DNA from 4 places in the Halomonas sp. ABH4_019 genome. Region 3 is predicted to be linked to each of the others. Evidence: riboswitches for the same ligand, from Rfam matches in the RefSeq annotation. Region 3 holds a riboswitch; each other region holds the start of a gene.
The links. Region 3 has a riboswitch for thiamine pyrophosphate ahead of ACXAFN_RS00605 (3-oxoacyl-ACP reductase). Riboswitches for the same ligand answer to the same signal wherever they lie in the genome.

Region 1 (2,189 bases), 830 kb from region 3:
CACGCTCTCGCCGGGCTCCCCGTCGGCGGGCAGGGTCACGGCGAACTCGCCTTCCTCGAGATGGAACTCGTGGACCTGTCGGGTGCCGTCCGGCGTCTCGCAGCGGATCGCGCGGTAGGCGTCGTCCTCGCCGTAGGTCAGGCGGTGATAGACCTTGAAGAAGGTATAGAGCGACAGGCCCCAGGGGAAGGCCGGCCAGCGTGCGGGATTGTCGCGGGTCTCGGCGTCGACCTCGAGGTCGTTCGCCTGGGCGGCGGCGATCGCCGTGGCCAGCGGCTCGGCGAGTAGCGAGTCGGCATCCTCGGGCAGCGGCGCCAGGGCCTCGCTGGCCCGCCGATAGCGCTCGGCCACGGCCCGGTAGTCCGCCAGGTCGCCCAGGCGGTGGTCGCCGTGGCGCAGGTCCGCCGGGGCGCAGCCGCCGTTCTCCCAGCCGTGGATCACCCGCAGCGTCAGGCGCCCCTCGCGCATCGGCGTCGCCAGCAGGGCCTGCAGGGCCACGCGCAGGTGGAGCAGGCGTTCGCCGACATGATTGTCGAAGGCGCTGTAGGGATCGGCGAAGATCCGGTGCAGGCACCCTGGGGCATGTTCCTTGGCTTCGGTGAATGGCATGGCAGGCTTCCGGCGTGTGGGACGTTCGAATTCGGGCGTCGTTGTGTCATGCTGGTCGGGCGATACCGATATCGGCCGATACGGCCGTGGCTTGAGGGTCGCCCTCACAATTCATTCACTGTCGCCAGGGGAGTCCCGCCATGGGCGGGGCTGAGAGAGCGTTCGTCGCTGACCCTGGAACCTGATCCGGTTCATGCCGGCGGAGGAAGTGCGACATGCCTTACCTGACGTCAGCCGTGCTCGGCGCGGCGCTGCTGTGCTTTACCCTTCTGGGCCTCAGGGCCCGCCGGGCCGATGGCCCCCTCGACGACTACGTCACCGCCCGCAACTCCCAGGCGGCCCCGACCCTGGGGCTGTCCTTCCTGGCCTCGGGGATGGGCGCCTGGATCCTCTTCGCACCGCCGGAGATCGGCGCCTTCGTGGGGCCGTTGGGCCTGGCCGGCTATGCCATCGGCTCGGCGCTGCCGTTCATCGTGCTCGGCGCCTTCGGGCCGGCCATCCGCCGCCGGCTGCCCGAGGGCCGCAGCATCGGCGAATACGCCGAGACCTGTTTCGGCGCCGGCGTGCGGCGCTGGGTATCGCTGGTCTCGGTGCTTTACATGGGCTGCTTCCTGGCCGCCGAGCTGACCGCCATCGGCGCCATCACCGGCCTGCTGTCCGAGGTGCCGGCCGACCTGGTGGTGATCGGGGTGGCGGTGGCGACCCTGCTCTACACCGCGCTGGGTGGCCTGCGGGCGAGCCTGGCCACCGACCGCTGGCAGGCCTGGCTGCTGCTGGCGCTGCTGCTGGTGGTGGGCGGCGTGGCGCTCGCCCGTTTGCCTGCGCTGCCCGTCGACGCCGCGCTGCCGTCGATCCCCGCCGGTGACGCCCTCTCCGTGGCGCTGACGCTGGTGATCGCGGTGACCGCGGCCAACCTCTTTCACCAGGGCTACTGGCAGCGGGTGTGGGCGGCCCGGGACGAACGGGCCCTGGGTCGCGGCGCCTGGCTGGGCGGCGCGGCCACCGTGCTGGTGGTGGCGGTGGTCGGCGGCCTGGGCATGCTGGCCGCCATGGCCGGGGTGTCGCTCGGCGAACCGCCGATCCCCTTCTTCGCGCTGCTCGCCGAGGCGCCGGGCTGGCTGGCCCTGCCGGCCCTGGTGCTGGCGGTGACCCTGGTGGCCTCCAGCGTCGATACCCTGCAGAACGGCATCGCCTCGCTGGTGGTGGCCGGCAGCGGCCGGCGCGGCCTGTCGCTGGGCGCGGCTCGCTGGGTCACCGTGGCGCTGATGGTGCCGGTGGTGGCGATCGCCCTGCAGGGGCTCTCGGTGCTGCGGCTGTTCCTGATCGCCGATCTCTTGTGCGCCGCCATCGTGGTGCCGGTGCTGCTGGGGCTGTGGGCGCGGATGAGCGCCGCCGCGGCCCTGGCCGGCGGGGTGGCCGGCCTGGCCGGCGCCGTGCTGCCGGGCTGGATCGCCTCCGGCAGCCCGGTCGAGGGCCTGCTGGCGGCGAGCTTCCCCGGCGGGGTGCCGACCCTGCCGCCCTTCCTCGGGGCGCTGGTGGCCTCCAGCCTGGTCGCCCTGCTGGTGGCCTGGTGGCGCCCC
Region 2 (2,189 bases), on a different contig from region 3:
CGCCTGCTGGCGCGGCTTCGCGAGTTACGCAGCCGCGAGAAGCGCTTCATCGCCGATGCCGCCCACGAGCTGCGCACGCCACTAGCGGTGCTCGACCTGCACGCCCAGAACGCCCTGGCCACCGCGGACCCCGACGACCGCCGCGAGGCGCTGACCCAACTCCGCGCCGGCGTGGCCCGCGCCACCCGACTGGTCGGACAACTGCTGACCCTGGCGCGCCTGGACCCCGAGCAGGAAGACACCCCCAACCAGGATGCCGACCTGCTGCACGAAGTGCGCGAGGCCCTGGCCGAGCTGCTGCCGCTGGCCGGCGATCACGGCCAGGCGCTGCACCTCGAGGCCGACGAAGGCGCCGACTGGCGACTGCGCACCGAGCCCGGCGCGCTCGCCACCCTGGTGCAGAACCTGGTCGGCAACGCCATCCATCACTCGCCGGCCGGCAGCCGCATCGACGTGGCCCTCGGCGGCGAGGCCGAGTGGTTGACGCTGCGGGTGGACGACCGAGGGCCTGGGATTCCCGAGGCGAGCCGCCAGCAGGTGCTGGCGCGCTTCCATCGCGCCGGCCCGGGGGCCGGCGCCGGCCTCGGGCTGTCCATCGTCGACCGCCTGGTGCAGCGCCACGGCGGGCGCCTGGCGCTTGCGGCCGCGCCCGGCGGCGGCCTGAGCGTGCGGGTCTGGCTGCCCCGCCCGGCGGCTTTACAAGCCCGGGACGAAGGGGGATAGTGAGACCCGACGACAGGGGCGCCGGCACACCATACCGTTCCGGCTGAGAGGCACCCTCATCACCTGACCCGGATAATGCCGGCGGAGGGAGTCGTGCCGGCCCCCGGGCCCGCGCCTCCCGTCCGCCAGGAGGCCCGATGCAATCCCTCGATCCCGCCTCGCACCTCGCTCGGGTGCGCGCGACCACCCCGCTGGTCCACAACATCACCAATCACGTGGCGATGAACACCATGGCCAACGTGCTGCTGGCCCTGGGCGCCTCGCCGGCCATGGTCCACGCCCGCGAGGAGGCCGCCGAATTCGCCGGCCTGGCCGGCGCCCTGACGCTCAACATCGGCACCCTCTCGCCCCACTGGCTGGACGCCATGGACGACGCCGCCCGCGCCGCCAATGCGGCCGGCACGCCCTGGGTACTCGACCCGGTGGCGGTAGGCGCCACCCGCTTCCGGCGCGAGGCCGGCGCCCGGCTGCTGGCGCTCGGGCCGAGCGCGATTCGCGGCAACGCCTCGGAAATTCTCGCGCTGGCCCGGCAGGGCGGCGGAGGACGCGGCGTGGACAGCACCGATAGCGCCGACAGCGCCGAGCGCGCCGCCGTGGCCCTGGCCCGGGACAGCGGCGCCGTGGTGGCGGTCACCGGCAAGGTCGACCTGGTCACCGACGGCCGCCGACTGGCGCGGGTCCGCGGCGGCCATGCCCTGATGCCGCGCGTCACCACCCTGGGCTGTGCGCTGACCGGCGTGGTCGGTGCCTTCCTGGCCGATGCCGAGGACCCGTTCGCGGCCACGGTGGCGGCGCTGGCCGCCTACGCCACCGCCGGCGAGGCGGCCGGCCAGACCGCCGCCGGCCCCGGCAGCTTCGCGGTGGCCTTCCTCGATGCCCTGTACGGCCTCGATCCCGACGCGCTGTCCACCCTCTCCGGCCCCACCACCCACCCCGCCCGCCTGGAGCTCACCGATGCGCCTTGATCTGTCCCTCTATCTGGTCACCGACCCCGAGCTGTGCGCCGCCCGTGGCGTGGAGCAGACCGTGCTGGCCGCGGTGCGCGGCGGCGTGAGCGTCGTCCAGCTGCGCGACAAGCAGGCCAGCGACGCCGAGCTGGTGCCACTGGCGCGGCGCCTGAAGGCCGGACTGGCCGGCAGCGGCGTGCCGCTGATCATCAACGACCGCCTCGAGGTGGCGCTGGCCAGCGGCGCCGACGGGCTGCACATCGGCCAGGACGACGGCGAGGTGGCCGACGCCCGGGCGGCGCTGGGCCCGGAGGCCCTCCTCGGCCTCTCGGTGCAGACCCACGAGCAGCTGGCCCGGCTGGACGCCGAGCGGCTGGACTACCTGGGGCTGGGCCCGGTGTTCGCCACGCCCACCAAGCGCGACCACGCCGCGCCGCTGGGCTTCGATGGCCTGGCCGCGCTCGCCGCCGCCAGCCCGCTGCCCACGGTGGCCATCGGCGGGCTCAAGGCCGAGCACGC
Region 3 (2,189 bases):
GTCGGCCCAGCTGTCCCAGAGGGCCAGCACGGTTGCGACGAACTCCTCGGCACGGGCATAGCGTTCGGCGTGGCCGGGCATCGCCGGATAGCCGTGATTGCGCGCCTCGCTGTCGAACATCGAAGTCACCACATTCCAGCCCACGCGTCCGCCGGAGATGTGGTCCAGCGAGCCCACCAGCCTGGCCGCATGGAAGGGGCTATAGAAGGTGCTCGAGATCGTGCTGATCAACCCGATTCGCCGGGTCGCCCGGCTCATGGCAGAGAGCGCGGTCAGCGGCTCGAGATGCCAGTGAAAGCCATCCTCAACGCTGCCGGCGCTCATACCGTCGGCGAAGAACACCGCATCCAGCTTGCCACGCTCGGCGGTGCGCGCCAGCGACTCGTAATAGGCGATGTCACCGAGTCGCTCGGCACAGGAATCGGGGTGCCGCCAGGCCGCGCGATGGTGGCCGCAGCCCATGACGAACAGGTTGATGTGCAGTGTCTCGTCGGGGTTGCGCGACGTCATCAGCCTTTCACCAGTCCGCCATCGACGATCAGGTTCTGGCCGGTGACCGCCCTCGCCCAGGGCGAGGCGAAGAACAAGGCCGCGTCGGCGAACTCCTCCGGCGTGGTCACCCGACGCAGCGGCGTGTTCTGCGCGATCAGCTCGAAGACCGCCTCCGGGGTCGCGCTCGACGCATCGGTGGTGCGCAGGAGACCGCCGGAGATCATGTTCACGGTGATATTGTCGGGCCCCAGGTCATGGGACAGCGTGCGGGTCAACGAGAGGAGCGCGGCCTTGCCGGCGGTGTAGTCGTGATAGGGCACCACCGGATTCTGGAACAGGTTGGTGCCGATGTTGAGGATGCGGCCGCCACCGCGTTCGCGCATGCCGGCAAGCGCCGAGCGGATGGTATTCAGCGCCCCTCGGTTGACGCCCTCGATCTGCTGGTTGAGGTGCGCCCAGTCGAGCGCGTCGGCGTGGGGACGCGCATCGCCGTTGAAGGTGAACGCGGGCAAGGCGTTGTTCACCACGGTGGTGATCGGTGCACCGAAGTGGCTGCGCGCCCGCTCGAACAGCGCGGCGACCACCTCGGCCTCCCGCACATCGGCCTGCACGGCCAGGGCCCGCTGCGGCGCTTCCCTCACCAATGCCTCGGCGGCCTCGCGACTCTGGAAGTAGTTGATCACCACCCGGGCCCCCTGGGCGAGAAATGCACGGGTCAAGTGCTCACCGAGGCCGCGGGCACCGCCGGTGATGAGCACCACCTGCTCGTCGATCGGGAGGGAGGAAACAGCCATGGGGTGGGACTCCTTTTACGCGGCAAAGGGCGCCGCGCTGGAGCCGGCCGACATCCCTTCGCCAGTGTGAGCTGGATCAGGTTCAACGGGTATCATCTCAGCGGCGGCTGCCGCACCCCGTGTCTTGGCCGCACCATAGCGCATTCGCGCGCGCAATGACAGTCGGCCCCGCTTGGCGGCGTCGACGGTCGTGAAAGAAAGGGGAAAGGACTAGAGCGAGAAAAGTGACACGATTAAGATCGGCACACCGGATCGCGGCGTGAGCCTTGGCCAAACCGATTGAAGCACTGGAATCGAATGGAGCGGGAAACGAGATCGATGGGGCGGCCATCCGCCGGGCCGGCGCACCGGATCGTGACCCGAGCCTTGGCCAAACCGATTGAAGCACTGGAATCAAATGGAGCGGGAAACGAGATCGATGGGGCGGCCATCCGCCGGGCTGGCGCTCCAGCTCGTGACGGGAGCCTTGGCCTGACCGGTGAGGAAAACCTTTCGAATGGAGCGGGAAACGAGATTCGAACTCGCGACCCTCGCCTTGGCAAGGCGATGCTCTACCACTGAGCTATTCCCGCTTACAGGAGGGAGACGATGCGAAGTGGCGTCCCATAGGGGGTTCGAACCCCTGTTACCGCCGTGAAAGGGCGGTGTCCTAGGCCACTAGACGAATGGGACGCATGGAGCGGGAAACGAGATCCGACCGGGCTGGCGCACCAGCTCGCGACCCTCGCAGGCCCTACTCTAAGTCCATCAACCCGAAGGAAAATGGAGCGGGAAACGAGATTCGAACTCGCGACCCTCGCCTTGGCAAGGCGATGCTCTACCACTGAGCTATTCCCGCAGGTCTCGCATTGTCAAACACCGGAAGTGGCGTCCCATAGGGGGTTCGAACCCCTGTTACCGCCG
Region 4 (2,189 bases), 170 kb from region 3:
TTCTCCTTGATCAGGTGCATGGGCACGTGGCCGGGGCCCTCGATCATCACCTGGACATCGTGCTTCCAGGCGATGCGGGTCAGCTCGCCGAGGGTCTCCAGCTCGGCGAACTGGGCCTCGTCGTTGGCGTCGGCCACCGAGCCCGGGCGCAGGCCGTCGCCCAGCGAGAAGGCCACATCGTAGCGCTTGCAGATCTCGCAGATCTCCTCGAAGTGCTCGTAGAGGAAGCTCTCGCGGTGGTGGTAGAGGCACCACTTGGCCATGATCGAGCCGCCGCGGGAGACGATGCCGGTGGTGCGCCTGGCGGTCAGCGGCACGTAGCGCAGCAGCACGCCGGCGTGGATGGTGAAGTAGTCCACTCCCTGCTCGGCCTGCTCGATCAGGGTGTCGCGGAACACCTCCCAGGTCAGGTCCTCGGCCACGCCGTTGACCTTCTCCAGGGCCTGGTAGATGGGCACGGTGCCGATCGGCACCGGAGCGTTGCGGATGATCCACTCGCGGGTCTCGTGGATGTTGGCCCCGGTGGACAGGTCCATGATGGTGTCCGAGCCCCAGCGGATGCCCCAGGTCATCTTGTCGACCTCGTCCTCGATGGAGGAGGTGACCGCGGAGTTGCCCAGGTTGCCGTTGATCTTCACCAGGAAGTTGCGGCCGATGATCATCGGCTCGGATTCCGGGTGGTTGATGTTGCAGGGGATGATGGCGCGGCCGGCGGCGACCTCGTCGCGCACGAACTCCGGGGTGATTTCCTCGGGCAGGCGGGCACCGAAGCTCTCGCCGGGGTGCTGGTGGCCGAGGATGCGCTCGACCTCTTCGCTGCCCAGGGCTTGCCTGCGTTGATTTTCCCGAATGGCGATAAATTCCATCTCCGGGGTGATGATGCCCTGGCGCGCATAGTGCAGCTGGGTGACGTTCCGGCCGTCCTTGGCGCGCCGCGGCGTGCGGGTCAGGTCGAAGCGCAGCGGGGCGAGCATCGGATCGTTGGCCCGCCGGCGGCCGTATTCGGAGGTCGGGCCGTCGAGGAACTCGGTGTCGTCGCGCGCCTCGATCCAGCCGCGGCGCAGTTCCGGCAGGCCACGGCGCAGGTCGATCTCGGCCTCGGGGTCGGTGTAGGGGCCGGAGGTGTCATAGACCAGCAGCGGCGGGTTCTGCTCATCCGGGCCCTCGCCCGAGGTGCGGGTCGGCGAGAGGCCGATCTCGCGGAAGGGCACGCGGATATCGGGGCGCGAGCCCTCGACATAGATCTTGCGCGAGCCCGGCAGGGCCTGGACGGCGGCGTCGTCGACGCGGGCGCTCTCGGCGAGGAAATGATCGGTCTTTGCCATCGGTCGGTCTCCCTTTGCTTGGGTGGTGTTATCAGGGAGGACAGCTGGGGAGGACATTGGCCGCAGGCTTCGAGCCCGGCGGCGTGTCGCTTGATCCCTACGCTGGTCCTAGCCAGTTCAGGTTCAACGGGACCCATGCTCCGGCGCGTCGCGCCGCATGATCTCAGCCGTCTTCAACGGCACCCCGTCAAGCGTGGTGGTGCCCGCCGCTAGGCGGGCCGTGTCATTGCCTTTCTCTCTCTACCTACTTTCTTTCTACCGTGCGCTAGTGCCCGAGTCGGCGCGGTGCTAGCCGAGCGCTGGGGACAAGGCGGAGCGAGGGTTTTTTGCCATGGGTGAGGCGATCCTCGCCGAACGGGCTGGCCATGGATGGCCAGCACTGGTCCTGCAAACGGAGCAGGATGCGAGAGTGCCGCAGGGCAAAAGTAGCGCCCAGGGATGGGTTCACAGCGCCTCGCGGAGGCTTGTCGCCGGAAAAGCTCGGCGATAGACGGAAATCTCAGTCCGCGCGATCCAGCCCCATCTGCCAGAAGTCGATCTCCAGCCGGGTGGCGTCGCGGAACAGCCGTGCCAGTTGGTCGAAGCGCGCCGGCGTCACCTCGGCAAGCCTGGCGTCCAGCCAGGCGACCTCGGCGCGCATGGCGGCCTGGAAGTCGTCGCTCTGGTACATGGCGATCCAGGGCTCATAGGGGTTGGCGTCGCCGCGCACCGTGAACGGCTGGGCATCGAGCCAGTTCGCGATCTCGCCGTAGCCGACCAGGCAAGGCGCGAGCGCCACGCGCAGGTCGAGCAGGTCGCCGCGGCTGCCGGCATCGAGCACGAAACGGGTGTAGGCCAGGGTGGCGCGGGCCTCGGGCAGCGCCG

Region 1: another riboswitch for thiamine pyrophosphate. It lies ahead of ACXAFN_RS04380 (sodium:solute symporter family transporter); the one in region 3 lies ahead of ACXAFN_RS00605 (3-oxoacyl-ACP reductase).
Region 2: another riboswitch for thiamine pyrophosphate. It lies ahead of thiM (hydroxyethylthiazole kinase); the one in region 3 lies ahead of ACXAFN_RS00605 (3-oxoacyl-ACP reductase).
Region 4: another riboswitch for thiamine pyrophosphate. It lies ahead of thiC (phosphomethylpyrimidine synthase ThiC); the one in region 3 lies ahead of ACXAFN_RS00605 (3-oxoacyl-ACP reductase).

The regions. Positions count from the first base shown of each region.
Region 1 covers NZ_JBSWWC010000001.1:964,372-966,560, reverse strand. The annotation lists gene ACXAFN_RS04385 (hypothetical protein) at 1-609, opposite strand, end outside; TPP riboswitch at 726-835, shown strand; gene ACXAFN_RS04380 (sodium:solute symporter family transporter) at 825-2,189, shown strand, end outside.
Region 2 covers NZ_JBSWWC010000002.1:746,411-748,599, forward strand. The annotation lists gene ACXAFN_RS10650 (ATP-binding protein) at 1-723, shown strand, start outside; TPP riboswitch at 728-830, shown strand; gene thiM (hydroxyethylthiazole kinase) at 861-1,688, shown strand; gene thiE (thiamine phosphate synthase) at 1,678-2,189, shown strand, end outside.
Region 3 covers NZ_JBSWWC010000001.1:130,349-132,537, forward strand. The annotation lists gene ACXAFN_RS00600 (LLM class flavin-dependent oxidoreductase) at 1-510, opposite strand, end outside; gene ACXAFN_RS00605 (3-oxoacyl-ACP reductase) at 510-1,286, opposite strand; TPP riboswitch at 1,323-1,416, opposite strand; tRNA gene ACXAFN_RS00610 (tRNA-Gly) at 1,784-1,858, opposite strand; tRNA gene ACXAFN_RS00615 (tRNA-Glu) at 1,883-1,958, opposite strand; tRNA gene ACXAFN_RS00620 (tRNA-Gly) at 2,050-2,124, opposite strand; tRNA gene ACXAFN_RS00625 (tRNA-Glu) at 2,152-2,189, opposite strand, start outside.
Region 4 covers NZ_JBSWWC010000001.1:295,847-298,035, reverse strand. The annotation lists gene thiC (phosphomethylpyrimidine synthase ThiC) at 1-1,325, opposite strand, end outside; TPP riboswitch at 1,403-1,522, opposite strand; gene tenA (thiaminase II) at 1,825-2,189, opposite strand, start outside.